Regions from separate parts of the Cohnella sp. GCM10027633 genome, predicted to be linked through region 2. Evidence: riboswitches for the same ligand, from Rfam matches in the RefSeq annotation. Region 2 holds a riboswitch; the other holds the start of a gene.

Region 1 (15,399 bases), on a different contig from region 2:
GCTATCCCTGCTCGTCAGCTTCGGCCTCGGCTGGCTCATCTGGCGCACGGTCTACGGTCCGATCGCGAAGCTGAGCAAGGAGATCAAGTACGTCTCGAACAACCGCTTCACCTCGGAGATCGACGCGACGAGAATCCGGGAATTCGACGGCTTGCTTCAGGAATTCCGGCTCATGCGGACGCGGATTCTCGAGCTCGTCCAAGAGGTGGAGCAGAAGGAGAAGCTGAAGCGCCATCTGGAAGTGGAGAAGCTGCTATACCAGATCAATCCGCACTTCATGCACAACACGCTCAACTCGATTCAATTGATCGCCCGCATGAACGGGCAAGCGGAAATCGACCGGCTCGTCACCTTGTTCACCCGCGTGCTGCATTACAACCTCGGCAAGGAAGGCAGCATCGTCTCGATCCGGGAGGAGCTGCGCGCGTTGCAGGATTACGTCGATCTGCAGCGCGTCCGGTACGACTACAACTTCGACGTCCGCATCGAAGCGGACGAAGACTTGCAGACGCAGCAGATTCCGAGGTTCCTGATGCAGCCGCTCGTCGAGAACGCGCTGTACCACGGTCTCAGCGATACGGACGGGATCATCGAGGTGAAGGCGAAGCGCGACGGTCCCGCGCACTTCCTATTAAGCGTGAAGGATAACGGAGTCGGCATGTCCGAGGACAAGATCGCGGAGCTGCTCGGGGAACGGCGTTCCGAATTGCGCAAGGTAGGACTTGGCATCGGACTCGGTTTCGTCAATAATATGGTCAAAGTGCATTACGGCGACCACGTGACGCTTCGGATCGTCAGCGCGCCGGGAGAAGGGACGGAGATGAGCTGGCGGTTGCCGATCGGGCCGATCGAAGAGGGCAGGGGGTTCCAACATGATTAATACGCTCATCGTCGACGACGAGAACCTGGTGCGCAAATGGTTGATTTTCTCGATCAAGGACAGCGAATCGGGCATACGGGTCGTCGGGGACGTCGCGAGCGGCGCGAAGGCGCTCGACTTCCTGGCGGAGAGCGACGTGCAGCTCGTCATTACCGACCTGACGATGCCGTCGATGTCCGGCTTCGAGCTGATGGAGCAAATCCGGGAGCGCCATCCGCTCGTGAAGTTCGTCGTGCTGACGTGCCATCAGGACTTCCATTACATTCAAGACGCGATGAGGCTCGGCGCGATCGACTATATCGTCAAGACGCAGCTGGAACAGGAACAGGTCGAGGACGTGCTGCGCCGCATCGCCGAACGGATCGAGCGGGACGATGCCGCGCGCGGGCCGGCGGCCGCGGGTCAGGCGGTGACGGAACCGGGCTCGGGGCTGCTGCTCGTGCGGGCTTCGCCGGCGGGAGCGGGCGGAGCGCCGGTACCTCCTCCGGAATGGGGCAAGGCGGCGTCCGTCGACGCGAGTTCTTGGTGGCTGCCCCGCTCGTCCGCGGACGAGCGGGCGTTCAATGAATGGACGGCCAGCCAAGACCGCGAGTGGCTCGCGTTCCGGGTGGATGTGAGCGCGGCTCAGACGGTGCGGGAGATGGATTCGCTCAAGCTGCGGGCGTGGAAGGACGACGTCGCGTTCTACTGGGGAGGCGGCGGGGGATCGCCGGCATGGATCCCGGTGAGCGGCAGCTTGGCGGACGGAGATGCGAACGTCCGGTTCGGACAGGCGCGAGAGTCGTGGACGAGCTTCGATTGGCTGCTGAGCGAAGCGGCCTACGAACGGCTGCTGGACCGGATTCATGCGAACCGGCCGCCGAGCGGCGCGCTCGTCGCGATGCTTCGGGCCGCGGCGGTCGGGTGGTCGCATATCGAGCGGTTGCCGGGGGCGGAAGATTGGCCTGCGCGGACGGAAGCATTCCGCTATTGGGAGGAATGGGCGCGATGGCTGAACGAAGCCCGGGACTCGATCGCGGCCCATGCCGAGAAATGCTCGTATTCCCCGGAAATCTTCACCGCGATCTTCCGAGCGATCGACGCTATGAAGAACCGTCTGGAGGAGGGGGCTCACCAGCAGGATATCGCCCAGCGGGTGAACCTCAGCCGGGGATACTTCAGCGATTGCTTCAAAGAGGTGGCGGGCAAGCCGTTCAGCGACTATCTGAAGCTATTGAAGCTCGACCGGGCGAAGGAGCTGCTGGAGGAGACGAACGATCCGATCTACGCCGTCTCTCAGCGCTCGGGCTTCCAGGACGAGAAGTATTTCAGCCGGGTGTTCAAGGAGCACGCGGGCGTATTGCCGTCGGAATATCGTGCGAGGATGCGAAGAGTTAACGGAGCGAATCGTTAAGGGGGATAACGAGGATGGAACTGTTGGATAAGGGCGGCGGATGGTTGGAGCTTCGGAAGGACGGGGGGCAAGCATTGCCGGCTTTTCGTCCTTCGTTGGCATACGAGGACGGGGTTCAGCCTCCGCTCGAGCTGGTCGGAATCGTCTCGTCGGCGTTGACCGACGGTGAGGCGCGCGGACTGGGAGAAGGTCTGGCGTACGAAGCGAGCTATGCGGACGCGGAAGGACATGCGCGGCTGAAGCTGACGCTGCGCTGTTACGCGGATACGCTGCTCGTTCACGCGGAGGCGGAGGTGACGCAGGATCCGTTCGGCGTATCGAACCGATTGGCGCCGAAGGACGGCATTCTGCTGCGCGTGTCGGAGCCGGAGGGCGGCGGACGGGCGATGTCTTCCTACCACTTCTACAAGTCGTGGTGGACGAGGCCGCACTTCGGCGACCGGTTCGCGGACGTGCCGGACAAGACGCAGTCGATGCTCTGGCAAGCGGCGGGGAGCTCTTCCTACGTGCAATGGACGACGGTGAGCGCCGAACGGGAGAAGACGACGCTTCGCGGGGACGGCTCGGACAAGGACGGCGGGCTAATCGTCGCCGTGTCTCCGAACCGCATCGGCGGCCGCCGCGTATCCTCGCTGCTGCTCGCCGGTGCGATCGGGAACGATCCGTTCGCGCTGCCGGAGCGGGTGGCGTCGGTGGGGTATCTCGGGCTCGGGAGGCAAGCAATGCTTCGTCGCGAGCGTACGTACCCTCCGATGTTCGACAAGCTCGGTTGGTGCAGCTGGGACGCCTTCTATCACGCCGTAAGCGAGCAAGGGCTGATAGACAAGGCGGAAGAGTTCAAGGCGTTAGGGCTGCCCGTCGGCTGGTTCATGATCGACGACGGCTGGATGGACGTCAAGGATCGTCAGCTCGTCTCGTTCGGTACCGACCGGACGAAGTTCCCCGGCGGTCTCGCTCCCGCCGTTCGGCGGCTGAAGGAGCAATACGGCATCGGCGAAGTCGGCGTCTGGCATACGATGAACGGCTATTGGTACGGCATTGACCCGGATAGCGAGCTCGCCGTTCGCTTCCGCGGGCAACTGCTCGCCACGGGCACGGACCGTCTGATTCCGCATCCGGAGCCGGAGAAGGGCTACGCCTTCTGGCGGGCTTGGCACGCGGAGCTGCAGCGCGAAGGCATCGATCTCGTGAAGGTAGATTCGCAGAGTTCCCTCGGGGACCTGCTCGGCAGCGCCTACCCGGTCGGGGAAGCGTCGGCGGGCACGCACGAAGCGCTCGAGGCGTCGGTGGCGACGCATTTTCAAGGACGTATCATTAATTGCATGGGAATGGCCGAAGAAAATCTATGGGCGCGTCCGTATTCGGCGATCAACCGCAACAGCGACGATTACTTCCCGAAGAGGGCGGGCTCGTTCCGCGAGCACGCGCTTCAGAACGCCTACAACTCTCTCTACCACGGCGCGTTTCATTGGGGAGATTGGGACATGTGGTGGACGCGCAACGACGACGCGCTCGCGTCCGGCGTGCTGCGCGCGGTCAGCGGCGGGCCGTTGTACGTCAGCGACGGCGTCGGGGCGACGGATCCGGCGCGGTTATGGCCGTTGCTGCTGCGCGACGGCACGGTGCTGCGCTGCGATCAGCCCGGCTTGCCGACGGAGGACGGGTTGTTCGTCGATCCGAATACGGCCCCGGTGCCGCTTAAGGTATGGAACCGGGTAGGGAAGAGCGGCGTCGTCGCGGCTTTCCATATCGGGTTCGACGAGGGGGACGTTACGGGACAGCTTCGCGCGGGCGATGTGCCGGGGCTCGAAGGCGATCGGTTCGCCGTCTACGAGACGTTGTCCGGCGTCGGATGCTGGCTTGGCGGCGACGGGGAAGAGCTGCCTCTTCGGCTGGCGAGCGGCGAGACGCGAATGTACGCGATCGTCCCGGCGGCTTCGGACGGATTCGCGGCGATCGGCTTGTCGGGCAAGCACGTCGCTCCGGCGACGATCGCTTGGCAGGCGGGAGACGCGGACCGGCGCATCGTGAAGCTTCGCGAGGGCGGGTCATTCGTCTTCATGCGGTCGACCGCGCCTTCCCGCGTAACCGTCGACGGAGCGGAAGCGCAATGGTCCCCGGGCGAAGGAACGGATGCGTATATCGTCGATTGCGCTTCCGCGCAGGGCGAGCCTATTATTGAAATCTATAACTAGTCGAATTGAAGAGGGGGATACGGGCAATGGAAGAGATCAGATTGTGGTTAGGAAACGCACCGTTGGCTTTGGGGGAAACTGTCGAGGATATTCCGGCAATTACGCCTTACTTGGCGGAGGGCAGGTCGGACGGCAAGCCTACGGGCGCCGTCATCGTCTGTCCGGGGGGCGGCTACGGGACGCGCGCCGGCCATGAAGGCGAGCCGATCGCCGAGTGGCTGCGGGGGGCGGGCATTACGGCGTTCGTGCTGCGATACCGGGTACAGCCGAACCGTCATCCCGCGCCGCTGCTGGACGTGCAACGGGCGATTCGCACCGTGCGCTCGCGCGCGCCGGAGTGGAACGTCGATCCGGACAAGATCGCCGTGCTTGGCTTCTCCGCCGGCGGCCATCTGACGGCTTCCGCGGCGACGAAGCACGACGAGGGCGACCCGGGCGCGGCCGATCCGATCGACCGCGCGAGCAGCCGGCCGAACCACGTCGTGCTGTGCTACCCGGTCATCTCCTTCGATCGGTTCGGCCATGAAGGCTCGCGCGACAATCTGCTCGGCGAAGCGGCTTCGGACGCGAACAAGGTGAGCGAGCATTCGCTCGACGAGAAGGTGGCTGCCGACACGCCGCGCGCGTTCCTGTGGCATACGTCCGACGACCGGGTGAAGGTGGAGAACAGCTTGGCGTTCGCGACGGCGCTCGCCCGGCACGGCATCCCGTTCGACCTGCACGTCTATGACGAGGGCGTCCACGGTCTCGGTCTCGCCGAGGGCGAGGAGCGCATTCGCACGTGGACTTCGCTGTGCGAATCGTGGCTGAGCAAATACGGTTACAAGGGCGAGGCCGGGCAATGAAGACCGTAGATACTTGGAGCGGACAATGGATCTGGGACGAGGGGCTGCCTAGGACGTCGCGAATGGGCGGACACGACCTCGTCTACTTCCGGCGGACGTTCGAGGTGCCGAATTCCGCCGTGGCCGTTCCGTTCATCGTTCGCGTAACGGCGGACACCCGCTACCGCCTCTATCTGAACGGCGAATCGGTCAGCATCGGGCCGGCCAAAGGCGACGCGCTGGCGCATTATTACGAGACCGTCGACTTAACCGGGCGGCTGCGGCCGGGAACGAACGTGCTTGCGGCCAAGGTGCTGCATACGCATAGCTCGGAGCCGTTCATGATCGGCTCCGGCATGGTGTCCGTCATGCGTTCGGACGCGGGAGGCCTCTTGTTCGAAGGCAAGCTCGCGGACGTCGACGGCACCGTGCTCGACGATCTGAAGAGCGACGGGCAATGGAGATGCAAGAGGGACGAGGCGCTGTCCTTCGAAGTAGAGTCGTGGCTGACGCTGTTCCTGGGCGGCGTGGAGAGGGTGGACGGCAATCGGCATCCGCACGGATGGGCAGAGACGGCGTACGACGATTCGGCATGGGCGCATGCGGTGCCGTTCAGGCAGCCGACCGGCATGCATGGGGAGCTGTCGCCGTGGGTGCTTACGCCGAGAAGCATTCCGTTCCTGTACGAGCGGGAGCAACGCTGGCATCGCGTCATGCGGGCGGAAGGGGCGTTCTTCGGGGATGCGGCAGCGGCATTGGCGGCGTTCGGAGGAAGAGGCGAAATGACGATTCCTCCGCATAGCCGAGGCTGGATCGAGCTGGACGCCGGCGAGTTGACGACGTCTTACGTGAGCCTGTCGCTGTCGGGGGGCAGCGGCGGCGTCGCGAAGCTGCGTTACGCGGAATGCTACGAGACGCCTAGCAACAAGCCCGGCGAACGGCTCAAAGGCGTGCGCGACGATTGTTCGGAAGGCCGCGTGCTCAAGGGCGACGCCGATAACTATCGGCCGGCCGGATTGGCGGGAGGCGAGTCGTACGAGCCGTTCTGGTTCCGCACGTTCCGGTTCCTTCGCGTCGAGGTGGAGACGGGCGCGGCGCCGCTGACGATTCGCGGGCTCGCTTACCGGGAGACCGGATACCCGCTCGAGGAGAAGACGAGCTTCTCTTCTTCTCTGGACGCGTCGCTGCGCCCGTTATGGGACATCAGCTTGCGCACGCTCCGGCGCTGCATGCACGAGACGTACGAGGATTGCCCGTATTACGAGCAATTGCAGTACATTATGGACACGCGGCTGCAGATGCTGTTCACGTACACGGTCAACGGCGACGACAGGCTGGCGCGCAAGACGCTGGAGGAATTCCATTCCTCGCGCCTGTCGACCGGCATGTTGCAGTCCCGTTATCCGAGTGTCGATCGCCAGGTCATTCCGGGCTTCGCGCTGCATTGGATCTTCATGCTGCACGACCACGACCGGTACTACGGCGACCTGTCGCTCGTGCGCCGCTACGCGCCGACGATAGACGGTGTGCTCGCTTGGTTCGACGAGCGGCTGGACGACTGCGGCTTGCTCGGGGCGAACGACAAGCGTTATTGGAATTACGTCGACTGGGTCGCCGAGTGGCCGAACGGCACGCCGCCTTGCACGGAAGACGGACCGAACGGCATTACGAGCCTCGTCTACGCGGTTGCGCTCGCGAACGCAGCTGACTTGACGGAGCGTATCGGCCGGACGGACACGGCGGCCGAATACCGGCGCCGGGCCGACCGGATCCTTGAGGCGGTGCGGGAGAGCTGCTGGTCGGAGGAGCGGGGGCTGTTCCGGGACGGGCCTCACGCGGAGTCGTACAGTCAGCACATGCAGATCTGGGCTGTGCTCTCCGGCGTCGTACGCGGCGAACGATCGACGGCGTTAATGGTTAAGATGCTTAACGAACCTTCGTTGCCGAAGACGTCGTTCTCGATGTCGTTCTACCAGTTCCGCGCGCTGGCGGAGGCCGGGCTGTACGACCGCTCCCTCGGGCTGTGGGACATGTGGCACGAGATGGTCGGGCTGAACTTGACGACGTGGATGGAAGATCCGGTCGGCCAGCGCAGCGATTGCCATGCGTGGGGCTCGGTGCCGCTGTACGAGTTCCCGTCCGAGGTGCTCGGCGTGAAGCCAGCGGCGCCCGGCTACTCGCGCATCGAGGTCGCGCCGAAGCCGCTGCCGGGGCAAGACTGGGCGGAAGGCACCGTCGTCACGCCGCGCGGCGACGTTCGCGTCGGTTGGCGGATCGAGGACGGCGCGTTCAAGCTTCGCGTCGACGCCCCGGCGGGCGTGCCGGTGGACGTCACGTTGCCGAACGGCGAGAAGCATGGATCGGAGCAGGGCGGCGAGCTGACGTTGGCGTGCGCGTGGACGAGGTAATTGTCTGCGTCATCGTGGCTCCATCGCCAGCAAAGCGGGCTAATTGTACTGCGTATAGTTACTTTTCGGGAGATCGGCCGAAATGGCGGGAATGCGGAGAACGTACGAACTCACTGCAATTTCGGACTGTACTTCGGTCATTTCATCGCCAGGTATTGATCGGCGGACCGCGTTAGGCGTACAATAGTAGCAACTGAATACGGTTGCGCGTAACTGGCGAACGCGGATCACCGCGGTGGAGCGCGCAGCGTCGTAAGCCGTACGCCTGGGCAGAGGTAAGGGACATATCCCTTGCCTCTTTCTGTTTACCGGGAGGAATTGCAATGAGAGAAGCGGTGCTCGTCTTGGATGGAGAGGTCGTTGCGCGCAACCTAAAGGAGGAGTTGCGGGCGAGAGTAGAGCGGTTGGCGGAGCGAGGCGTTACGCCATGTCTCGCAACGGTGCTTGTCGGCGACGATCCGGCTTCGGCTACTTACGTGAGGATGAAGGGTAACGCCTGCGAACGTCTAGGCATCCGTTCGAAGCGTATTCACTTGCCGAGCGCGACGACAACCGAAGAACTGCTGGAAGTGATAGGCGATCTGAATGACGATCCGCTCGTTCACGGTATTCTTTTGCAACATCCCGTACCTGACCTTATCGATGAACGAGAAGCCTTCGAACGCATCAAGTTGGAGAAAGACGTCGACGGCGTAACGACCCTCGGATTCGGAAGAACCGCGTTCAACCTGCCGAGTTACGCCCCTTGTACCCCGCAGGCCATCTTATCCATCCTGGATGCCTATCAAGTATCGATAGAAGGCAAGCATGCAGTCGTAATCGGCCGCAGCCCTATACTAGGCAAACCCGTCTCGCTCATGCTGCTCAACCGGAACGCGACGGTTACCGTCTGCCATTCGAGAACGCGGGATTTGGCTTCGATCGTGAAGACTGCGGATATCGTCGTCGCCGCCGTCGGCAAGCCGCGGTTCGTCCAAGGCTCGTGGATAAAGCCGGGCGCGGTCGTGTTGGACGCGGGATACAACCCCGGCAATGTCGGAGACGTAGACTATGAAGCTTGCCTGCCCCATGTTAGCGCGATTACCCCTGTTCCCGGAGGTGTCGGCCCGGTAACGATCGCTACATTGTTGGGCAATACGGTACATGCGGCGGAGTCCGGATTACATCGTTAACGGAGTTGACAGACCGTTCGCGTTGGCACAGAATAATGTAATTAATCCATCGGCAAGGGCGGCGAACGAGAGACATGAAGAGAATCGCGATCGATATGGACGAAGTCATTGCGGAATTTTCCACCAAGCACGTCGAGCTGTTCAATCGGAAGTTCAACGAGAACGTCACGGTCGAGGACTTGCGCGGCAAGAAGCTGCGGGAGCTGCGTCCGGAACTGGCGCGGGAAACGTTCGAGCTGCTTCTCGAGCCGGACTTCTTCCGCGACCTGAAGCCGATCGCGCACAGCCGGGAAGTGATCCGGGAGCTGTCGGAGACATACGAGATATACATTGCCACGGCCGCGATGGAGGTGCCGACTTCGTTCAACGCGAAGTACGAGTGGCTGAAGGAGCACTTCGGCTTCCTCGACGAGATGAACTTCGTGTTCTGCGGGGACAAGAGCATCATCCGCGCGGATTACCTGATCGACGACAACGTGAGGCATTTCCAGGGCTTCACGGGGCAGGGCATCCTGTTCACGGCGAATCATAACTTGAACGAGACGGGGTACGTGAGGCTGAACGGTTGGCTGGAGGTCCGGGACTACTTCAAGGGGCTGGCGCGATGATCGGGATCGAGCATTTTGCCGTATTCGTGCTGTCGTGCGTGCTGCTGAACATTACCCCGGGCAACGATACGCTGTACATTCTCGGAAGAACGATCTCCCAAGGCCGCAGAGCCGGCGTGCTGTCCGTGGCGGGCATCATTACGGGAGCGGCGATCCATACGGCGTTCGCGGCGACGGGACTGTCGCTCATTCTGATGAAGTCGGCGACGGTGTTCAACGTGATCAAGTGGGTAGGGGCGGCGTATCTGATCTACCTTGGAATCCGGTCGCTCCTGACCAAGTCGGCCGAGGAGACGCGGATCGAGGTCCAGGATAAGTCGATGCATCGCCGGATCTATATGCAAGGACTGCTTACGAACGTGCTCAATCCTAAGGTGGCGCTGTTCTATCTTGCTTTCATGCCGCAATTCATCAGTCCGGACAACGCATTCGGGTCGCTGCCGTTCCTCGCGCTCGGCTTGACGTTCATCACGACGGGGACGATCTGGTGCTTGCTGCTCGTCGCCGCCTCCGACTTCATGACTCGAAAGGTGCGCAAGGGCGGTTTGACGGTATGGTTGAATCGGATTACGGGAGCGGTGTTCATCGGACTCGGGATCAAGCTGCTGCGGACGAATAACGGTTCCTGATAACGAACAAGACCGCCTGAGAGGGCGGTCTTTGATGTATAAGGCGTTGTTAGCCGTTCAACCTCTTGTTGTTCTCGTGGGCGATCGAGGTGAGCGCCACGTAGATCGGCTGCACGTTGAACTTCTTGCCGAATTCGAACTTGTAGACGGACGTGGACACGTTGTTCGTCTTGTAGTACGGCGACGTTATGTAGTGGATCGTGATCTCGCTGTCGTCGAACCCCGTGCCCGCCGTCTCCATCGTCACCTCGTAGATCGAGCTTAGGTTGATCGACGCGACCCGCGTCTTCTTGCCCGTCACGCCTTGGTGATCGATCAGGATCAGCCGGTCGTCGGTGAACATGAACGTGTCGCGCACGAGCTTGAAGCCCATCTGGACTTTCTCTTGCGGCATGAGGTATGCGCCGTATTGAGCCGTAAGCTCCTGCACGGATACTTCGGAGTAGTTATTGAGCAATCCGCTGAACAATCCCATTCGAGAACCCTCCCAAGGGGAAAAATGTCGTACGATGCAAAATTCGATAGCGTATTGTAAAATCCTGCTTGAGATTCCATTGTTCCGCTACTCCATCTTATGTCGGTTCCGTGTTGCCCTATTCGGCAAACGGAGTGTAATTAAATTCATTAAAATGCGTGCATGCGCATGCAATTATATATAAAAGGGATTGTTGCCGCGCGAATTGTCGAGGCAAGCGTTATAATAGAAGCATAAATGGGAATAGTGGAGGGTGCGCGATGTGCAGGAACATTAAGACGTTGCATAACTTCGAGCCGCCGGCGACGGAAGACGAGGTCCGGGCGGCGGCCTTGCAGTTCGTAAGGAAGCTGTCGGGATTCAACGCGCCGTCGAAGGCGAATGAGGAAGCGTTCCATATCGCGGTTCAGGAAGTGACGGAGGCGGCCAGGAAGCTGCTCGACTCGCTCGTCACGAACGCGCCTCCGAAGGACCGGGAGATCGAGATCAAGCGGTTGAAGGCGCGGTCGGCGAAGCGGTTCGGCAAGGCGTAGGCAGAAGGTTAGCCCGGCGAGTCGCCTCCGTCTCATTAGACAGCAGGGGGCTCGTATAGGATGGGCAAAAGAAGAACGACCATGATCATCGCGCTAGCGGTTGTCTTAGCGCTAACGGCGTGCGGTTCGAGAGACTTCGGCGACGAGGTTGCGGCCTTAGAGGTGCAGGACGCGGAAGCTTCCCGGGCTGAGGCGCCGGCCGACGCCGCCGCAATCTCGCTCATGAAGCAGCGGATCGCGCTGCTCGAGCGCGCGCTTGGCGCACAGACGCCGGAGCAAGCGGTTAGGACGTGGGCGGAAGCGCGTCGGACACGGAACGGCGCGATGGAATTCGCCGTGCTCGATCCGGCGACCCGCGATCGGCAGTTGGCGACGTTCGAGGAATTGAACTGGGTAACGGGCGTATCCAGCCCATGGATCGCCCGCTATCGGATCGGCAAGGGCGTTAAGCAAGCGGACGGCGGCATCCGGTACCCGGTGCAGTTCGATTACCGGACGTCTACGGACGCGGATAAGCCGGTCGATTGGTCGAAGATCAAGCCGGTCTTCGTTTCCGCTCGCAAGGGCGATCCGTTCTGGTATGTAACCGAGCAATAAGGACAAGGGCAGCGGTTGTCGGCTCGGCTTGCGCAAAGGGGCCGAGTTGACAGCCGTTTGGCGTATTGGTACGCTATTATAGGCTGTTGTGAACGCGTGTTCATGAGTGTTCGCCGCATTCCGCAATCATTCTAATCAACCGCATGGAGGGATCATCGGATGAAATATCGCAAATTAGGCAACACGGGCCTGCAAGTGAGCGAGATCAGCCTGGGCAGCTGGCTTACGTACGGCAAGACGGTCGGCGAGGATATCGTCGGACAGCTGACGAACCGCGCGTTCGAGCTGGGCATCAACTTCTTCGACACGGCGAACGTCTACGAACGCGGAGCGGCGGAGATTCTGCTCGGCAAGGCGCTGCAACAGCACGCGCGCGAATCGTACGTCGTGGCGACGAAGGCGTTCTGGCCGATGGGCGAAGGGCCTAATGATCGCGGCCTCTCCCGCAAGCACGTGTTCGAGCAAGTGCACGCGAGCTTGAAGCGGCTGCAGCTGGACTACGTCGATATTTTCTACTGTCACCGTTACGATCCGAACACGCCCGTGGAAGAGACGCTTCGCACGATCGAAGATCTCGTCCGCCAAGGCAAAATCCTGTACGTCGGCGTCAGCGAATGGACGGCGGCGCAAATCCAGGAAGGGCTCGGCGTCGCCGACAAGTACTTGCTGGACCGCATCGTCGTGCATCAGCCGCAGTACAGCATGTTCAACCGGGGCATCGAGCAGGAGACGATTCCGGTGAGCGAGAAGAACGGCATCTCGCAGGTCGTGTTCTCGCCGCTCGCCCAAGGGGTGCTGACCGGCAAATATCGCCTCGGCCAGCAAATTCCGCAAGATAGCCGCGCGAACGATCCGAAGTCGAACATGTGGATCAACAACTTCCTGACGGAAACGCACCTGACGAAGGTCGAGCAACTGATCGCGCTGTCGCAGGAGCTCGGACTGACGCTGACGCAGCTCGCGCTCGCTTGGGTGCTTCGCCAAGGCAACGTCGCCAGCGCGCTCGTCGGCGCGACGAAGGTCGAGCAGCTCGAGCAGAACGCGAGCGCGTCCGGCGTAACGTTGTCCGCTGACGTCGTCGCGAAGATCGAAGAGATTCTGGCGTAAGCAATCGAGGCGCTATTGAACAAGCCGCTTCCGGGTTCGTCCGGGGCGGCTTCTTCGCGTCGGTCGGAGATCCGACCCGCCTCTAGTCGAGGGAAGACACCGTCGCAAGCCGCTTACCGCGATCCGCGATCCGGTGATACACTACAGTGGAATTCCATTCCAAGTGACTGAGAGTGATTGCAAATGGCGAAGCGGGTTGCGGTTATGCCGAGATGGACGTTCGTCTTGTTGGCGATATTGGCCGTCGGAATCGGAGCGTACGCCTTCGCGTTGTACGGCGATTACGACGGCATCAGGGACCAAGGGTTCGTCACGGAAAAGGACGATACGTTGCCGGCGCTCTGGTACAAGGTGCTATGGACGCACGCCGCGTCGTCCGGCGTCGCGCTGACGATCGGTTGGCTGCAATTCGTAAGACGGCTGCGCCTCCGCAAGCCGAACGTGCACCGCGCGATCGGTTACCTGTACGCCGTCACGTTGGCGATCGGCGCCGTAACCGGCTTGTACATGGCCTATTACGCCGATGGAGGCGTAAGCGGCAAGCTCGGCTTCGCGACGCTATCGGCCTTGTGGTTATATACGCTGTATCGCAGTCTCAAGAGCATAATCGTCGATAGAGACGCGCAAGCCCACGGCCGGTGGATGACGCGCAACTACGCGCTGACTTGCGCGGCGATCATGCTGCGTCTGTATACGGGCATCGCCGCCGCGGCATTCAGACTCGAAGACACGAACGTCACGTTCGTCGTCATCGGCTGGCTCTGCTGGGTGCCGAACTTGCTGTTCGCGCAGTGGCTCATCGGGAGACGCGGATACCGGGTGGAGACGAATACTCTCCAATTGTGATCGCAGCTTACGGACCGTGCCTCTCCTGAATGTAGTCGGCGCATTTTACCGCAGGTACTGCGGGGCTTCTTATCCGTATCGTTCGGAAGAGGATGGCGTAGCGGTGGCAGGCGGAAACGCGGGGAATGGACAAGGGATCGATCATCTGCGGATGGTCGGTCTTTTTTATCGGCTACGACAACTTTTTCGACAAAGGACCTAAAATTACCAATTAATTCCGAGATTCTCCTGCTTTAATATGATATATTTTCCAGTGTAATGTCCAATATCAGGAGAAAATGTCGAAAGGAAGTTGAGTTAGCGATGAGTAAGAAGTTCATGGGTAAACAGCTACTTGCGATTATCATGGCCGTAACGTTGGCGCTCGCGGGCAGTCTTAGCGCGTTAGCCGGAACGGTCAAGGATGTCCAGGGCCATTGGGCAGAAAACGCGATTCAAGCTTGGCTCGATCAAGGATTCATTAACGGGTACAAAGATGGAACGTTCCGTCCGGAAGGAAAAGTATCCCGCGCCGAGTTGGTCAAGATGATCAACGCTTCGTTCGGGTTCGCAGGACAAGCTGCGGTAACGTATAGCGATGTGAAAGCAACCGATTGGTTCTATCAGGATTTGGCTGCGGCACTCGCCCAGGGCTATATCTTAAGCATTGCGGAAGGAACATTCTCGGCAACTCAACCGGTGTCTCGTCTTGAAGCCGCGAAGGCGCTGACCAAGCTGCTCGAGCTGGCTCCTGCAGTGTCCGCGAGTACGCTCCAAGACACAGCGAACTTGTCGGACGCCGAGAAGAACGCCGTCGGTGCGGTCGTTGACGCGAAGTTGATGGTCGGAAACGGCAAGGGCAGCTTCCGTCCGAACGACACGCTTACCCGCGCGGAAGCGGTCGTCTTGTTGACGCGCGCGCTGGACTATCGGGTGCAGAAGGTCGCGGTCTATAACAAGCCGGGCGTGTATGGACCTGAAAGCGGCGTAGAGAAAGTCGGCAAAGATGTGTTGATCTCGTCCCCGGGCGTAACGTTGCGGAACATGGACATTCAAGGCAACCTGACGATCGCCGAATCGGTAGGCGACGGCGACGTCTTCTTGAAGCAAGTGTCGGTGGCCGGCACGACTTCTGTCAACGGCGGCGGCGCGAACAGCGTTCACTTCGAGAACTCCGTCGTCGTGAAGATCGTCGTCAACAAGAAGGACGGCATGATTCGAATCGTCGTCGAAGGGACGACAGAAGTCCGCGACGTGATACTGGAATCCGGAGCGAAGCTGGAGTCCGCCGAAGGCACGACGGGCAAAGGGTTCCAGAACGTCACGCTGGCGGAGACGCTTCCAGCGGATTCGAAAGTAACGCTTAGCGGCAAGTTCGAGACGGTCGACGTTCTCGCGGCGAAGATCAATATCGAAATTCCGAAGGGCGAAGTCGGTAGTCTAAACGTAGATAAAGGCGCAGGCGACGTTAACGTTAACCTTAGCAAAGATGCTTCGATCGTCGATCTGATTCTCGCGGCGGTCACGAAGGTCGTAGGTCAAGGCCTCATTCAGAATGCCGATATTCAGGCGAACGGATCCTCGATCGAGCAGACGCCGAAGAACGTCGAAGTCGGAAGCGGCGTTCAAGCGGAGGTTGGCGGGAAGCCGGCTACGAATACGGGGGGCAACACTACGCCGGTAGTTCCTAACCCGCCGACAACGGTCAACAAGGATGCCTTGGCTTCTAAAATTGCATCACTTCAAGCTCTTC
Region 2 (15,399 bases):
AGGCTCCGAAGTCGTGCACATCAGCGCGAAGGTCGAATCGGAGATCGCGGAGCTCGAGGGCGAAGACAAGGAGATGTTCTTCGAGGAGCTAGGCTTGACCGAGTCGGGCCTCGATCGCCTCATTCGCGCTTCTTACAAGCTGCTCGGGCTGTACACGTATTTCACGGCAGGCGTTCAAGAGGTTCGCGCCTGGACGATCCGCAAAGGCACGAAGGCGCCGGGAGCGGCGGGCGTCATCCACTCCGACTTCGAACGCGGCTTCATCCGCGCCGAAGTCGTCAGCACCGACGACTTGGTTGCGAACGGCTCGATGAAAGCCGCGAAGGAAAAAGGTCTCGTGCGCTTGGAAGGCAAGGAGTACGTCGTCGCCGACGGAGACGTCATGCACTTCTTGTTCAACGTATAATCGGATAAGCATATAATGACTTGACACAATTGCGACGATTGTCCATAATTAGGGAAAATAACGGCAGGGAAGCACCCCGCAAAGTCAAACACGTCTCCTGTGTTTCCTTTGCGGGGTGTTTTCCGTTGCGGCGCAACGAAAGGAGCGGTAACGATGACGGAACGCGCGAAACCCCCAGAACGGCTCTCGAAGGTGAAAGAAGAGCAGGAAAGATATGCGATGATCGACGAGCGTTACGAGATCATAGGAGGCGTCCGTTATGATTTTCTTTCTTCGCCTAAGTATGCGCATCAGAAGATGTTGACGAATTTTTGTTTGGCGTTTCACGATTCGTGCGCGCAAGAAGGCGAGATCATGCTCGGGCCGCTCGACGTGCATCTGGACGAGGACAACATCTTCCAGCCGGACGTCATTTATATCGCGCGCGCGAGACTCGACATTATTCGCGACGGATTCGTCTTCGGCGCGCCGGATCTCGTCGTCGAGATTTTGTCCGATAGCACGGCCCGACGGGACAAGACGATCAAGAAGACGACGTACGAGCGGTTCGGCGTCAAGGAATATTGGCTGGCCGATCCGATCTACCGCACCGTCGATCAATTCGTGCTGCGGGAGGCTCGCTACAAGCTCGCGGCGACTTGGACGGAAGGCGATAGACTGGTCTCTCCGACGATTTCGTGCTTGTCGATCGATCTTGATGCCGTGTTCCCGAAGGAATTGCGGCAATAACAATACGGTGGATTACCGCTTGGCGCGCTCGCCAGGCGTTTTTTATTTTCGCCGGGGCCCTGCAACCTTACGGACGGCTAGCGCGTCTGTGGGGGTGGAAGCATAAGCCAAAGGCGCTTCACATCGACGCAATCTCATTACGGATGCGGAAGGAGAAACATCATGAACAAGAAGAAAGCGATACTCGTGTTGACGGCGGTAGGCATACTCGGAACGACGGCGGCCGTCGGCGCGAAGGGCATGTCGGACAAGATCAGCGGATTCCTGCGGAAGGACGTCTCGGTTACGATCAACGGCGAAGCGACGTCGCTCCAGCCCGTATTCATCAACGGTAAAGCGTACTTACCGATTCGCGACGCGGCGCCGACGCTCGGCTACGAGCTCGACTATAAGAACAACGGCATCGTGCTCAACGAAATCGACGACGAGGAAGAGGTCGAGTACATGCGCACGATGGGCGTCATCGTAGACGTGACGAAGACCGACGACGGCCAATATCGACTCGAAGTGCTCGGCAAAGGCCCTCATAGCTGGGTCATCCTCTACGCGGATCCCGACACCGAGCTGACCGACGCGGAAGGCAAGCCGTTCGCGGCCAAAGACCTGAAGGCCGGCCAGCGGATCACCGCCGAATTCGGACCGATCATGGCGCTTAGCTTCCCGGGACAGTCGCACGCTGCATCGATTCAGGTGCAAGCCGATTCGCTCGTCCAAGAGTCGACGATCCAGAAGGTCGAGAAGACGGACGACGGCTGGCAAGTCAGCTTCGGAGAGACGAAGGACGGAACGACAACGACGACGATCGTGCTGAACGCCGGCAAAGAAACGTCCGTGCTCGATTCTCAAGGTCAATCGGTCGCTTGGGAAGACCTGAAGGCGGGCACGAAGGTGCGCGCGTACTACGGTCCGATCATGACGAAGAGCTTGCCGCCGCAAAGCCCGCTGCACTACCTCGTCGTGCTTAAAGCGGACCAAACGTCGGTTGCTCCGGCCACGCAGAAGGAATTCCGCGATCTCGCTTGGTCGCTGATCTCCGCGGACGAGAAACCGCACGTCACGACGAAGCAAGACGAAGCGAAGGTCGAATCCGTGCCCGCGAAGGACGCTCCGGTCTTCGGCGGAGACGAAGAGCAGAAGAAGCTGTACGACGCGGTGAAGGCTGCCGGCGGCAACGTACTCACGGTAACGTACAATACGGACCGCGACGAACTGATCGGACCGCTCGTGCTCGTGTTCGATCAAGACTCGAAGAAGCTGCTAGGCTACTACCCGCGCAGATAATCTTATAGCCAAGATCCCTACGAATCAGATGCAGGGACCGTTCGCAACGTCATCTAAGGATGGACGTTGCGGGCGGTCCCTGTTTGCGTTGCAGCAACCCCCGGCGCCTCTATATAAATTTATCGTGACGAACCTTACAATATCTGCTATCGTAAAATCCAATTTATCCCTTATATCGCGATAACGCGTCGGATGGAGTTGGGGCGGGGACATGAAAGCTTACGGTTACTTAATCAAGATGCGCATGCTGACGGCCATAGCCTATCGCTTCGACGTCTGGGTCGGCATGGTCGGAGACGTCATCATGCTCGCGGCGTCGGTCTACATCTGGAAGGCTGCTTACGGCAGCGACGCGCTCGGAACGGGCGCTTCCGTCGTCGGGCTGGACGGCATGATCACCTACACGGTCGTCTCCGTCCTGATGGCCGCGGTGTTCAGCACCGGCGTGCAGAACACGATATACAGCCAAGTGCGCGAAGGGAACATCGCGCTCGACTTCATGCGGCCGCTCAATCTGCTCGGCATCTACTTCTCCGAAGACTTGGGCAGCATGGTCAGCTCGCTCGTGAACAAGGCGATCCCGCTCGTCCTGATGGCGGCGCTGCTATTCGGGTTCCCGATGCCGGACAGCCCTGCCGCGGCGGGTTTGTTCGCGGCAAGCTGCCTGCTCAGCTTCATGATCCTCTGGCTCATGAGCGCGATGGTCGGGCTCGTGGCGTTCTGGGTGGCGGAGCTCGGCAACCTCGGCATGGTGAAGGACGCCGTCGTCCGGGTGCTGTCCGGCAGCTTGGTTCCGCTCTGGTTCTTCCCCGCGGGGCTGCAGAAAGTATCGGAATGGCTGCCGTTCCAGTACACGTACCAGCTCCCGATCAGCATCTACATCGGCATGACGAAGCCTGCCGAAGCGCTGCGGTCGATGGGCGTGCAGGCGGCGTGGATCGCGTTGCTCGCGGCGCTCCTCGCCTTGATCTGGAAGCGCGCGCGGAGCAAAGTCATGGTGCAGGGAGGATGAGGCGAAGATGAACGGGGTCAGGCACTATTGCACCGTATTCGGCTATTACGCCAAGCTGGCGATTCAAAGGCAGTTGGAGTATCCGCTGTTTCTCATCAGCTGGCTGCTCATGATTCCGACGCAATATTTCGCGGGCATCTGGATGCTTCGCATTATCGTCGACCGCTTCCAGCCGCTCGCGGGCTGGGGGTTCGAGGACTTGGCGTTCCTGTACGGGCTCGGGCTGCTAAGCCACGGTCTCGTCGTCGTCTTCTTCATTCCGACGTGGGGCACCGAATTCGCGGTCATCCGGGGCGAGTTCGACAGGCTGCTGCTGCGTCCGATGAACGTGTTCTTCCAATTCGTGACGGGATACTTCAACTTCATCGGTCTCATCGATCTCATCCCGGGCGTCGTCATCTTCCTGTACGCGGCGCACGCGGTCGACTTCAGTTGGGCGCCGGACAATATCGCGAAGCTGGTGCTCGTCGTCATCGGCGGCTTGTTCATTCGCGGCGGCCTGTATACGATCGTCGGGTCGGTCGCGTTCTGGACGAAGCGAAGCCGCAACTTGATCGGTATGTCGGTCGCGACGCTGGAGCGCACGACGATGTATCCGCTGACGCTGTATCCGCATGCCGTGCAGGCGGCGCTTACGTTCCTGTTCCCGATCGGGTTCATCAGCTTCTACCCGGCGGAGAGTTTCCTCGGCAAGACGGCATCGTTGGAATTGCCGCTCGGCATGGCGATCTGGACCCCCGTCGCGGGCGTCCTGTGCATGTCGGTCGCTTATGCGATTTTCCGGTTAGGGCTACGCAGATACGAGAGCGCGGGATCTTAAGGGGGCAACCATAGATGGCGATCATCGAAGTGAAGGACTTGGTCAAGGAATTCGTCGTCGTACGCAAAAAAACGGGGCTAGGAGGCGCGCTGCGCAGCTTGATCATGCCGGACAAGCATATCGTGCGCGGAGTGGACGGGTTATCGTTCGATATCGAGCAGGGGGACATCGTCGGCTACATCGGGCCGAACGGCGCCGGCAAGAGCACGACGATCAAGATGCTGACGGGCATCCTGCATCCGACGGAGGGCAGCATCCGCGTGTGCGGCTTGTCGCCGCAGCGGGAGCGCAAAGCCGTCGTACGTCAGCTCGGCGTCGTGTTCGGCCAACGCACGCAGCTGTATTGGGACTTGCGGCTAGGAGAGACTTTCGAATTGCTTAAACGGATCTATCGGATCGAGGACAAGCGGTTCAAGGAGACGCTCGACATCCTGAACGACGTGCTGCGCATCCAGGACTTCATCGACACGCCGGTGCGCCAGCTGTCGCTCGGGCAACGGATGCGAGGCGATCTCGCGGCGTCGATGATCCACGAGCCGTCCGTGCTGTTCCTCGACGAGCCGACGATCGGCTTGGACGCCGACGCGAAGCACGCGATCCGCCGCTTCATCCTGACGATGAACCGCGAGCGCAAGATGACCGTCGTGCTGACGACGCACGATCTGGACGACGTCGAGCAGCTGTGCTCGAGACTGCTCGTCGTCAACCACGGGAAGATCGTGGAGGACGGTCCGCTGGACGCGATCGTGGGCAAGCTGGCTCCGAATCGCCTGCTCGTCATCGAGCTGTCCGAGGAGGTGCGAGCGCCGGAGCATGCGAAGGCGAAGGTCGTGAAGCAGGACGGGCTCAAAGTATGGTACCAATTCGAGAAGGCGGGCATTACGGCGGCGGATCTGATCGCGGATCTGTCGGGCAAGCTGCCGATCCGGGACCTTAGCGTGCAGGAGCCGGACATCGAGGACGCGATCCGGGAAGTGTACCGGACGACGGGGTGAACGACCTTGGCAGTCATCGCCTTCTCGCGGAATCGCCTCAGTGTGCTATAATAGAGACATCATGTTTTTTTAGCGAGTAACGGAGGTTGAGGAGAAGTGCTGGACCGTCTGCAAGTGTTGGCGGATCGATACGAGAAGCTGAACGAATTATTAAGCGATCCCGACGTAGTAAGCGATACGGCGAGGCTGCGCACTTACGCGAAGGAGCAATCCGGGCTGGAGGAAGCGTACCGCGCTTACGAAGAATACAAGCAAGTGCTCGAGCAACTGCAAGACGCGAAGGCGATGCAGGAGGAGAAGCTCGACGACGAGATGCGCGAGATGGTGAAGCTCGAGCTCGAGGAGCTGAACGCCCGTCGAACCGAACTCGAGGAGCTCGTGCGCGTGCTGCTGCTGCCGAAGGATCCGAACGACGGCAAAGACATCATCGTCGAGATTCGCGGTGCGGCCGGGGGCGAGGAAGCAAACCTGTTCGCGGCGGAGCTGTACCGGATGTACGCGAAGTTCGCGGACAGCCAAGGCTGGCGGACGGAGATGCTCGAAGCGAGCGTGAGCGATCTCGGAGGCTTCAAGGAAGTCATCTTCTCGATCAGCGGCGCGGCCGCTTACCGCATGATGAAGTACGAGAGCGGCGCGCACCGCGTGCAGCGCGTGCCGGAGACGGAGTCGGGCGGACGCATCCATACGTCGACGTCCACGGTCGTCGTCATGCCGGAAGCGGAAGAGATCGACATCGTCATCCACGACAAGGACATTCGCGTCGACACGTTCTGCTCCAGCGGAGCGGGCGGCCAGTCGGTCAACACGACGAAGTCGGCGGTTCGCGTGACCCACGTGCCGACGGGCATCGTCGCGACGTGCCAGGACGGCAAGTCGCAGAACGATAACAAAGACAAGGCGCTTCAAGTGCTTCGGACTCGCATCTACGACGTCAAGCGCCAAGAAGAAGAAGCGAAGGTGTCCGGCGAACGCCGCGAGAAGATCGGCACGGGCGACCGCAGCGAGCGGATTCGCACGTACAATTTCCCGCAAAGCCGGGTGACGGACCACCGGATCGGGTTGACGCTGCATAAGCTCGATTACGTGCTGAACGGCGACATGACCGAGATCGTCCAGGCGTTGACCCTCGCCGAGCAGGCGGAAATTCTAGAACGCGAGAACATGGGCTAAGCGTACAAGCGGGCTAGAAGCGTGGACGCCGGCAAGAGCTAGAGCGAAGCATGAAGGTTGGAGGCATATCGGACGTGAGCGATGCGAAGGATTGGACGTTAGGCGCGGTTTTGCGCCTTGGCGCCGATCGCTTGCGGCAAGCCGGAGCGGAAGAAGCTGACGCGGACGCGGAGCTTCTTCTTCTTTATTTGCTCGGGATGGGCAAGGCGGAGCTGCTGCGGGATTGGCGGGAGAGCTTCCCTGCAGGGAAGCGCGAGGCGTGGGATAGGATGCTGGCGCGCAAGTCGGCGGGCGAGCCGGTTCAGTATATCGTCGGGGAGCAATACTTCTACGGGCGGCGCTTCGAGGTATCGCCGGCGGTGCTCGTGCCGCGCCCCGAGACGGAGCTGCTCGCGGAGGCGGTGCTGACGGCGAGCGATCGGTTATGGCCAATTGGCGGCGAGGGCGTGGCGATGCCTGTGCCGGTCGTCTTGGACGTCGGTACCGGCAGCGGGGCGCTTGCGGTGACGCTCGCGGCGGAGCGGCCGGCGTGGCGCGTAATCGCGTCCGATCTGTCGCCGGACGCGCTGGCGATGGCGCGGGGGAATGCGGCGCGACTTGGCGTGGCGGAACGGGTGGCGTTCGTGCAAGGCGACTTGTTGTCGCCGTTCACGGGTGACGGCGCGGCCGATTATCCGCCGATCGACGTGCTGGTGTCGAACCCGCCGTATATTCCGTCGGCGGACATTCCGGGCTTGCAGCGGGAAGTGCGCGCGCACGAGCCGCATCTGGCGCTCGACGGAGGCGAGGACGGGTTGAACCCGTATCGCGCGATGTCTCGCCAGCTCTCGTCGCTGCGGCGGCTGCCGCGCATCGTCGCATGGGAAGTCGGTATGGGCCAGGCGGAAGACGTAGCGGCGATGCTGCGCGAAGCGGCGGCGTGGAGCGACGTCTACTTCGTCAAAGACTACGCGGGCATCGACAGGCACGTGATGGCGGTTCGCGCGGAGTGACAGGGCGGAGTAGCGTTACGAGATAGCGCTAATGCGTCGCGGAACCGGATTTCGTCGGTGTAACGTTATGTGGTAGCGCTATTTCGGCGTGGTTCCGGGTTTTGTCTGTGTAACGTTATGTGGTAACGCTATTGGTGTGCGGTTCTGAGAATCTACAGTGTAGCGTTATAAGATAACGCTATTGAATTCGACTATATGCAACAAAAGGCAAAGCGCCGACGCGCTTTGCCTTATTTGTCATCCCTATACCTCTATTGCAGTTTGAATCTAGACAGCACGCCGTTCAAATCCTCGGCGAGCTTGGATAGGGATTGAGACGACGAGGAGATCTCCTCCATCGTAGCGAGCTGTTCTTCGGTCGTCGCGGAGTTGTTCTGGCAGGCGGCGGTGACCTCGTTGCCCGCATCGGCGACTTCCTCCATCAAGGCGACGATCTGCTTGCTCGAAGCCGCGAGCTGGTGCGTCGTCATCGCGGTTTGCCCGACGCGGACGGTAACGGCACCGACATGCTCGTCGATCGCGTGCAGCGCCCGGTCGACCGTATCCGTCTTCGTCAAGCTATGGGCAACCTTCTCCGTCCCGGCATGCATCGCGTGGACCGCGTGGGAAGTATCCGACACGATGTCCTGAATGAGCGCGCCGATCTGCTCGGCGGACTTGCGCGATTCCTCGGCAAGCTTGCGGATCTCATGGGCGACGACGGCGAAGCCTCTGCCGTGCTCTCCCGCGCGGGCCGCTTCGATGCCCGCGTTCAAGGACAGCAAGTTGGTCCGGTAAGCAAGCGCCGTGATCGTGGCCGCGATGCCTTGGATTTCCTGCGAGCGGTTGCCGAGCGACTGAATGACGAGCGCCGCTTGCTGCACCGTCTCGTCGAGCGCTTGCATGTCCACGAGCACCTCGCGCACGGAACGCGCGCCTTCCGCCGAAGCGTCGGAAGCAGACTGCGCGAGGCGAGATACTTCTTCGTTGGACGACGATACTTCGTAGATGCCGTCGGATATTCGCTGTACGGCAGCGACCGCTTCGGCGACATTGTGCTGCTCGTTCGTAGAGCTGGTCGCGATCCGGTTCGTCGCCTCGACGATCTGCTCCGTCGCGCGCGTCGTCTGCTCGGCGCTGGCGGTCAATTGCTGCGACGAAGCGGCGACTTGGATGGCGGTGTCTTGCGCTTGGCCGAGAATGCCGCGAAGGTTGCGAACCATCCGGTTGAACGTGTCGGCCAAGTCGCCGAATTCGTCCCGGGAACGGACGACGATGTCTCGGCTCAAGTCGCCGTGGCCGGAGGCGATGTCCTTCATCTGACGATCGATCGTCCTAAGCGGCTTCATGATGGACCGGATAATATAGAACGCGACGATTGCGGACAGGAGGGCCCCCGCGATGAACAAGCCGTACATGAGCCACTGCTGCTCTTTGTCTTCCGTACGCCGGACGACTTGGTCGCCGGCGATCTCCGCGGTCAAATCGTCCACGAGCCGCGCGGCTTCCAAGTCCAGCTTCTTGCGGGCTTGCCGTTCTTCGTTGAAGTGGAACATCTGGGCTTCCGCGGCGTTGCCCGCGCCCATGAGCGCGGATACTTTAGCGCTTTGCTCGTAATAGTCCGCATACAGTTGCTCGATTTTATCGACGATCGCTTGGTCGCTCTCGTTAAGCGAGGGGTTGGCTTTAATCGTTGCGATGTCCTCGCGAATCGCCTTGTCTTTGTCGACGATCGCTTGGGCGTATTCTTCGGAGCCGAGCAGGAGGTAGCCGCGCTCGTCGTTCGATATGCCGACGAATTGGAATTGCAGGTCTTTCAACAAGTAACGCAGCTCGGTGTCTTCGATCGTCTCCGTATGGGCGTCCCGCGAATGCGCCAAGTACAGCTGGGTGACCAGGGCGAGGGAGAAGAGTAACAGAGAGAGGATGGCGAATGCGGCAATTAATTTATTGCGAATGCTCATAGATGGCCTCCTGCGCCTAGATGTCATGTAATATATCATCGGTTTATGGCGAATGAAAATTGATAGGTTTATAGATTCGAATCCCGGCAATACTTAGGGATACGACGTTCCGGAACGCATGGATCGGCGCCGACGGGTGCCACGGGAGCGAATAATCTATGCGCGATTTTCTGATTGTGCCATTTTCCAATTCTATTATCCTCGTATTCGTAAGAATAATTATCGTGTTGTTAACATTAACCGTGGCATTGGCCGCTCTTCTTGTTCGATACGCCGCCGCGAACGCGGCTGCGGGTATTCCGGAGGACGCGATTCGGATTCGGATCATCGCTAATTCCGATAGCGAGTTCGATCAGCGCGTGAAGCAAGACATCAAGACCAGCGTCTCCAACGCGATCGTCGCGTGGGGCGAGATGCCGGCTTCGCATGACGAAGCGCAAGCTTTCATTAGCGATCATCTGAAGCAATTGCAGAAGCTTGTAAGCGCCAAGTTAAGAGAGCACGAAGTCGAATACGGCGGCAAGGTGGAGCTGGCGGAAGTTCCGTTCCCGGCGAAGGAGTTCGATGGGGCGGAATATCCGGCCGGCGAATACGAGGCGCTGCGCATAACGCTCGGCGGCGGCGACGGCGCGAACTGGTGGTGCGTGCTCTTCCCGCCGATGTGCTTAACCGCGGCGACGGCGCAGGACGACGACGCGAAGGCGAAGCCGGCAAGCTTGTCGACCGGAGGAGCATCGGCGGTTTCCGGCGGCGAATCGGGCGAGGATCAACCGGAACCGAAGTTCTTCCTGTGGGTCATCATCGAGAAGATCATCGCGTTCTTCGCGGCTCTGTTCTCCTGATGTGCTATAATAGCGGCACAAGCATGGAGACAAGGATGGAACGGTAGCATGATAACGAACTATTGGTCCGCAGCGCAAGCGGGGACCGACATAAGGGAAGCCGCCGCGGCGCTCGCCGCAGGCGGCGTCGTTGCGTTTCCGACGGAGACGGTATACGGGCTCGGCGGGGACGCGGGCAATACGGAGGCGGTGAGCAAGATTTTCGCCGCCAAGGGGCGCCCGTCGGACAATCCGCTTATCGTGCACTTGGCCGACGCGGCCAGCGCGGAGAGGCTGGCGACGCGGGTGAACGACATCGAGCGGCTGTTGATGGAAGCGTTCTGGCCCGGTCCGCTCACGCTCGTCCTCCCGGTTAGGGAGGGCACGGTCTCGCCGCTCGTGACGGCGGGGCTCGATACGGTAGCCGTAAGGGTGCCCGCGCACGAGGTCGCGCGGCGATTGATCGCCGAATCCGGCAAGCCGATCGCGGCGCCGAGCGCGAACCGCTCGGGGCGGCCAAGCCCGACGCTGGCCGAGCATGTGCGCGAAGATCTGGACGGCCGCATCGACGGCTTGCTGGACGGCGGACCGACCGGCGTCGGATTGGAATCGACCGTCGTGCGAGTCGTGGACGGCCGCGTGCACATTCTAAGACCGGGCGGCGTTACCCGCGAGATGCTGAGCGAGGCGCTCGTCGGCCGCGCTTCGGTGGCGGACGGCAACGGCCGACCCGACGACGAGCAGGACGGCGATCAAGCGCGGGAGCAGGCGCCTCGTTCGCCGGGCGTCAAATACGCGCATTACGCGCCTCGCGGCGAGATGCTTCTCGTGACGGGCGACCCGGAAGCGATGATCGCCGCAGCGCAAGCGCGCGTCGATGAAGCGCGCGGCGGCGGCAGGAGAGTAGGCGTGCTGGCGTGCTCGGAGCACGCGGACCGATACGAGGCGGACGCGATATTCGATTGCGGGCCGCGCGGCAGGCCGGAGGTCGCGGCGCAGACGCTATACGCGAGGCTGCGCGAATGCGACGAACGCGAATTGGATTTCATCGTCGCGGAAGGCTATGAGGAGCACGGCATCGGCGCCGCTCTCATGAATCGCCTCCGCAAGGCGGCGGGAGGCCGCGTTCTGCGCGTCTAGAGGCAACCGTCTAACGCGAGTGCCCGATCGCCGACTCGTTCGAAGGGCATGATCCCCGACTCGTCCGCATATGTTGAATGAGGATGTAAGCGATGCGGCGGGTCGCTCGCCGCGCTAGGGGGGACAAGCGATGTCGGACTGGTCCTTCGCGACCGGGCAAATGCTGACGATACTCGTCATGGCGGTGGCGCTGGGCATGGATGCTTTTTCTCTGGGCATCGGACTCGGATTGAAAGGCATTCGGCGCCTCGACGTGCTGCGGCTCAGCGCGATGATCGCGCTGTTCCACGTCGTCATGCCGCTCGGCGGCATGGTCATGGGTCAATACGTCGGAGAGCTGCTCGGCGGAATCGCGACTTCCGCGGCCGGGGCGTTGCTGCTGCTGCTCGGCGGGCATATGGTATATAGCTCCCTTCGCGGCGAGGCGGTCGATTCGATCGATCATCGCACCGTATGGGGGACGCTCGTGTTCTCCTTCAGCGTGAGCATAGATTCCTTCTCCGTCGGGGTATCGCTCGGGATGTTCTCGTCGCACTTGTTCCTGACGGTGCTGTTGTTCGGGGTGAGCGGAGGGCTCATGAGCGTGTTCGGGCTCATGCTCGGCCGGCGCGTCAGCCGGAGGCTCGGCGGTTACGGGGAGGCGCTCGGCGGTGTTATTTTATTCGGATTTGGATTATTATTTCTACTATAGAGACGACAAGGCTTCGACAAGAGGGGGTTACCGCTTTGCTTCGCATCTTGATTGTATGTACGGGGAATACGTGCCGCAGCCCGATGGCTCACGCGATGCTGGCCGACTTGGCCGCGCGCAACGGCAAGGCGATCGAGGTTCGCTCGGCGGGCGTCGCCACGATGAACGGGCTTCCGGCATCCCCTCACGCGGCGACCGCGCTTCGCAAGCGCAATTTGCGCGCCCCGGGCGCTTCGACCGCTCTAACGGAGAACGAAGTACATTGGGCGGATCTGATTCTGACGCTCTCGACCAGCCATAAGCGGGCGATCGTCCAGACGTATCCGGACGCGATCGCGAAGACGTACACGCTCAAGGAATACGCGCTTCGGGGCGACCGGGTCATGGAGGACGTGGCGGAGGCGGAGCGGCTGTATTCCGAATGGCAGGTGCGACAAGCGCTCGGGCAGCAGCTGTCCCCGCGGGAGCAAGCCCGCTTGTTCGAGCTGCAGCGGACGATTCCGAACTTCGACATCGCGGATCCGTTCGGCGGGTCGCTGTCGCTGTACGAGCAATGCGCGGACGAGATCGAGGACGCCCTGCTCAGCATCGTCGAGAAGCTCGGCGATGACGGGGGCGAACGTCGGGGTCGCGGAGAGTGATTGATTTTTTCGGCTTCGTTCGGTATGATTAGAGCATAACTTCAAGATTCCGATGTAACTGGCGACGCGTAGTGGATGAAACCACGGTGGAGCATCGGGATGACGGCCGGTCGCCTGGGCAAAGAGCAACGTGCGAATGCACGTTTGCTCTTTTTTGTCTTTTTACGGCGTTGCGGATGTCGAATTCTGTTTGGCGAAGGGCAATTCAGGTATAATAGCTACGTATACGAGGGAGGTCATTGGGGATGAAGATCGCGATTGGGGCGGACCACGCCGGTTACCGGCTGAAGGACGAGATCGTGCCGATGCTGAAGGCGCTCGGCCACGAGCTGATCGACTTGGGCTGCGACTGCGCGGACTCGGTCGATTACCCGGATTACGCGCTGCCGGTGTGCGACAAGGTCGTCAGCGGCGAAGCCGAACGGGGCATTCTGATCTGCGGAACGGGCATCGGCATGTCGATCGCGGCGAACAAGACGCACGGCATTCGCTGCGCGCTCGTTCACGACACGTTCTCCGCGAAGGCGACGAGAGAGCATAACGATACGAACGTGCTGGCCATGGGCGAGCGCGTCGTCGGTCCGGGATTGGCGGCCGATATCGTGAAAATATGGCTGGAGACGCCGTTCTCCGGCGGCGAACGCCACCGGAACCGCATTAACAAAGTGATGGCGATCGAATCGAAGTAAACGCGCAAAAGCAAGAGGAGGGCTCGCCCATGACGTCAGAAGCCGCGAACGACATTACCGAACGGGTCGAACAGGTGCTGAGCGAGCTCGCGCAAACCGCGGCTCTGCGTCCGGGACGGATCGTCGTCCTTGGGGTCAGCACGAGCGAGGTGCGCGGTGAGCGCATCGGGACTTCAGGCGCCTTATCGATCGCCGAGCAGATTCATGACGGCGTCGAGCGGGTCAGGCGGCAGTACGGCTTCGACGTCGTCTGGCAATGCTGCGAGCATCTGAACCGGGCGCTCGTGACGGAACGGAGCGTCGCCGAAGCGCGGGGCTGGATCGAGGTGTCGGCCGTGCCCGTGCCGAAGGCGGGCGGCTCGATGGCGGCTTACGCCTACCGTCAGCTGCGAGAGCCTTGCTTGGTCGAATCGGTGCAAGCCCATGCCGGCGTCGACATCGGCGAGACGATGATCGGGATGCACCTGCGCCCGGTCGCCGTTCCTCTCCGTCCGTCCGTCCGGTGGATCGGACAGGCGAGAGTGACGATGGCGACGACGCGCCCGAGACTGATCGGCGGCGCGCGCGCGGTGTACGCGCTGGACGAAGCTCCGCGGGCCGCGGAGGGCGAGGTCGCTCCCGGCAACGAAGGAACCGCTTGCGATTAATCAGTCGCGATCAATTGAACTTATACTCTAGGAGGCTATCATCATGTTGGAAAACCTGAACAAGCAAGACCCTGAAATCGTCAAAGCGCTGAACCTGGAACTGAAACGCCAACGCGACAACATCGAGCTGATCGCGTCCGAGAACATCGTCAGCGAAGCGGTACTCGAAACGATGGGCACGGTACTCACGAACAAATACGCAGAAGGCTATCCGGGCAAACGCTACTACGGCGGCTGCGAATACGTCGATATTCCGGAAGAAATCGCGCGCAACCGCGCGAAGGAGCTGTTCGGCGCGGAGCACGCGAACGTGCAGCCTCACTCCGGCGCTCAAGCGAACCTCGCGGTATACCTCGCGGTGCTCAAACCGGGCGACACGGTGCTCGGCATGAACCTCGCGCACGGCGGCCACTTGACGCACGGCAACCCGGCGAACGCTTCCGGCTTGCTCTATAACTTCGTCGCTTACGGCGTCGACGAGCAGTCGTTCACGATCGATTACGAAGAAGTACGCAAGGCGGCATTCAAGCACCGTCCTCGCCTGATCGTAGCCGGCGCTTCCGCGTATCCGCGCACGATCGACTTCGAGAAAATGGGCAAAATCGCAAACGACGTCGGAGCGCTCTTCATGGTCGACATGGCGCATATCGCGGGTCTCGTCGCGGGCGGCCAGCATCCGAGCCCGGTTCCGCACGCTCACTTCGTCACGACGACGACGCACAAGACGCTACGCGGTCCTCGCGGCGGCATGATTCTGTGCCGTCAGCCTTGGGCGGCCGCGATCGACAAAGCCGTATTCCCGGGCACGCAAGGCGGACCGCTCATGCACATCATCGCGGCCAAAGCGGTCGCGCTCGGCGAAGCACTGCAGCCTTCTTTCAAGGACTACGCGAAGAACGTCGTCGCGAACGCGAAGGTGTTGGCGGAAGCGCTCGTAGAGGAAGGGCTCAACATCGTGTCCGGCGGCACCGATAACCATCTGATGCTGATCGATACGCGCAACTTGAACATCACGGGCAAGGAAGCCGAGCACGTGCTCGATTCCGTTGCGATCACCGTCAACAAGAACGCGATCCCGTTCGATCCGACCAGCCCGTTCATCACGAGCGGCATTCGCATCGGCACGCCTGCGATCACGACGCGCGGCATGGGCCCGGAAGCGATGAAGACGATCGCCAAGGTCATCGCGCTCACGCTGAAGAACCCGAAAGACCCTGCGACGCTCGACAAAGCGCGCACCATCGTCGCGGATCTCACGGCGCAATACCCTCTGTATCCTAACATGGCTTACTAATCGCCTTCGGTAACGGAGAAAGCCCCGACTCGGAACTTAGGTTCCGGATCGGGGCTTTTTGGTCATCTTGCTGCAACGGTGCCAGACGCCGTTAGAGCGGACAAACTCGGTAACTCGACTTCTATAAC

Evidence for each region. Region 2 has a riboswitch for ZMP and ZTP ahead of rpiB (ribose 5-phosphate isomerase B). Riboswitches for the same ligand answer to the same signal wherever they lie in the genome.
Region 1: it holds a riboswitch for ZMP and ZTP, as region 2 does, so the genes downstream of both, ACFQZG_RS24015 (bifunctional 5,10-methylenetetrahydrofolate dehydrogenase/5,10-methenyltetrahydrofolate cyclohydrolase) here and rpiB (ribose 5-phosphate isomerase B) in region 2, are expected to answer to the same signal.

Annotation. Positions count from the first base shown of each region.
Region 1 is NZ_JBHTGV010000015.1:95,526-110,924, reverse strand. It holds gene ACFQZG_RS24040 (histidine kinase) at 1-880, shown strand, start outside; gene ACFQZG_RS24035 (response regulator transcription factor) at 873-2,273, shown strand; gene ACFQZG_RS24030 (Sip1-related alpha-galactosidase) at 2,288-4,468, shown strand; gene ACFQZG_RS24025 (alpha/beta hydrolase) at 4,495-5,313, shown strand; gene ACFQZG_RS24020 (alpha-L-rhamnosidase-related protein) at 5,310-7,700, shown strand; ZMP/ZTP riboswitch at 7,900-7,978, shown strand; gene ACFQZG_RS24015 (bifunctional 5,10-methylenetetrahydrofolate dehydrogenase/5,10-methenyltetrahydrofolate cyclohydrolase) at 8,024-8,872, shown strand; gene ACFQZG_RS24010 (5' nucleotidase, NT5C type) at 8,947-9,480, shown strand; gene ACFQZG_RS24005 (LysE family translocator) at 9,477-10,109, shown strand; gene ACFQZG_RS24000 (PH domain-containing protein) at 10,159-10,584, opposite strand; gene ACFQZG_RS23995 (DUF2277 domain-containing protein) at 10,845-11,117, shown strand; gene ACFQZG_RS23990 (hypothetical protein) at 11,178-11,714, shown strand; gene ACFQZG_RS23985 (aldo/keto reductase family protein) at 11,874-12,821, shown strand; gene ACFQZG_RS23980 (DUF2306 domain-containing protein) at 13,005-13,667, shown strand; gene ACFQZG_RS23975 (S-layer homology domain-containing protein) at 13,926-15,399, shown strand, end outside.
Region 2 is NZ_JBHTGV010000007.1:259,040-274,438, forward strand. It holds gene ychF (redox-regulated ATPase YchF) at 1-406, shown strand, start outside; gene ACFQZG_RS17855 (Uma2 family endonuclease) at 560-1,135, shown strand; gene ACFQZG_RS17860 (stalk domain-containing protein) at 1,298-2,416, shown strand; gene ACFQZG_RS17865 (ABC transporter permease) at 2,628-3,428, shown strand; gene ACFQZG_RS17870 (ABC transporter permease) at 3,436-4,248, shown strand; gene ACFQZG_RS17875 (ABC transporter ATP-binding protein) at 4,263-5,243, shown strand; gene prfA (peptide chain release factor 1) at 5,340-6,413, shown strand; gene prmC (peptide chain release factor N(5)-glutamine methyltransferase) at 6,488-7,405, shown strand; gene ACFQZG_RS17890 (methyl-accepting chemotaxis protein) at 7,657-9,348, opposite strand; gene ACFQZG_RS17895 (stage II sporulation protein R) at 9,573-10,190, shown strand; gene ACFQZG_RS17900 (L-threonylcarbamoyladenylate synthase) at 10,200-11,309, shown strand; gene ACFQZG_RS17905 (manganese efflux pump MntP) at 11,440-12,000, shown strand; gene ACFQZG_RS17910 (low molecular weight protein arginine phosphatase) at 12,036-12,641, shown strand; ZMP/ZTP riboswitch at 12,686-12,768, shown strand; gene rpiB (ribose 5-phosphate isomerase B) at 12,887-13,330, shown strand; gene ACFQZG_RS17920 (TIGR01440 family protein) at 13,360-13,977, shown strand; gene ACFQZG_RS17925 (serine hydroxymethyltransferase) at 14,024-15,271, shown strand.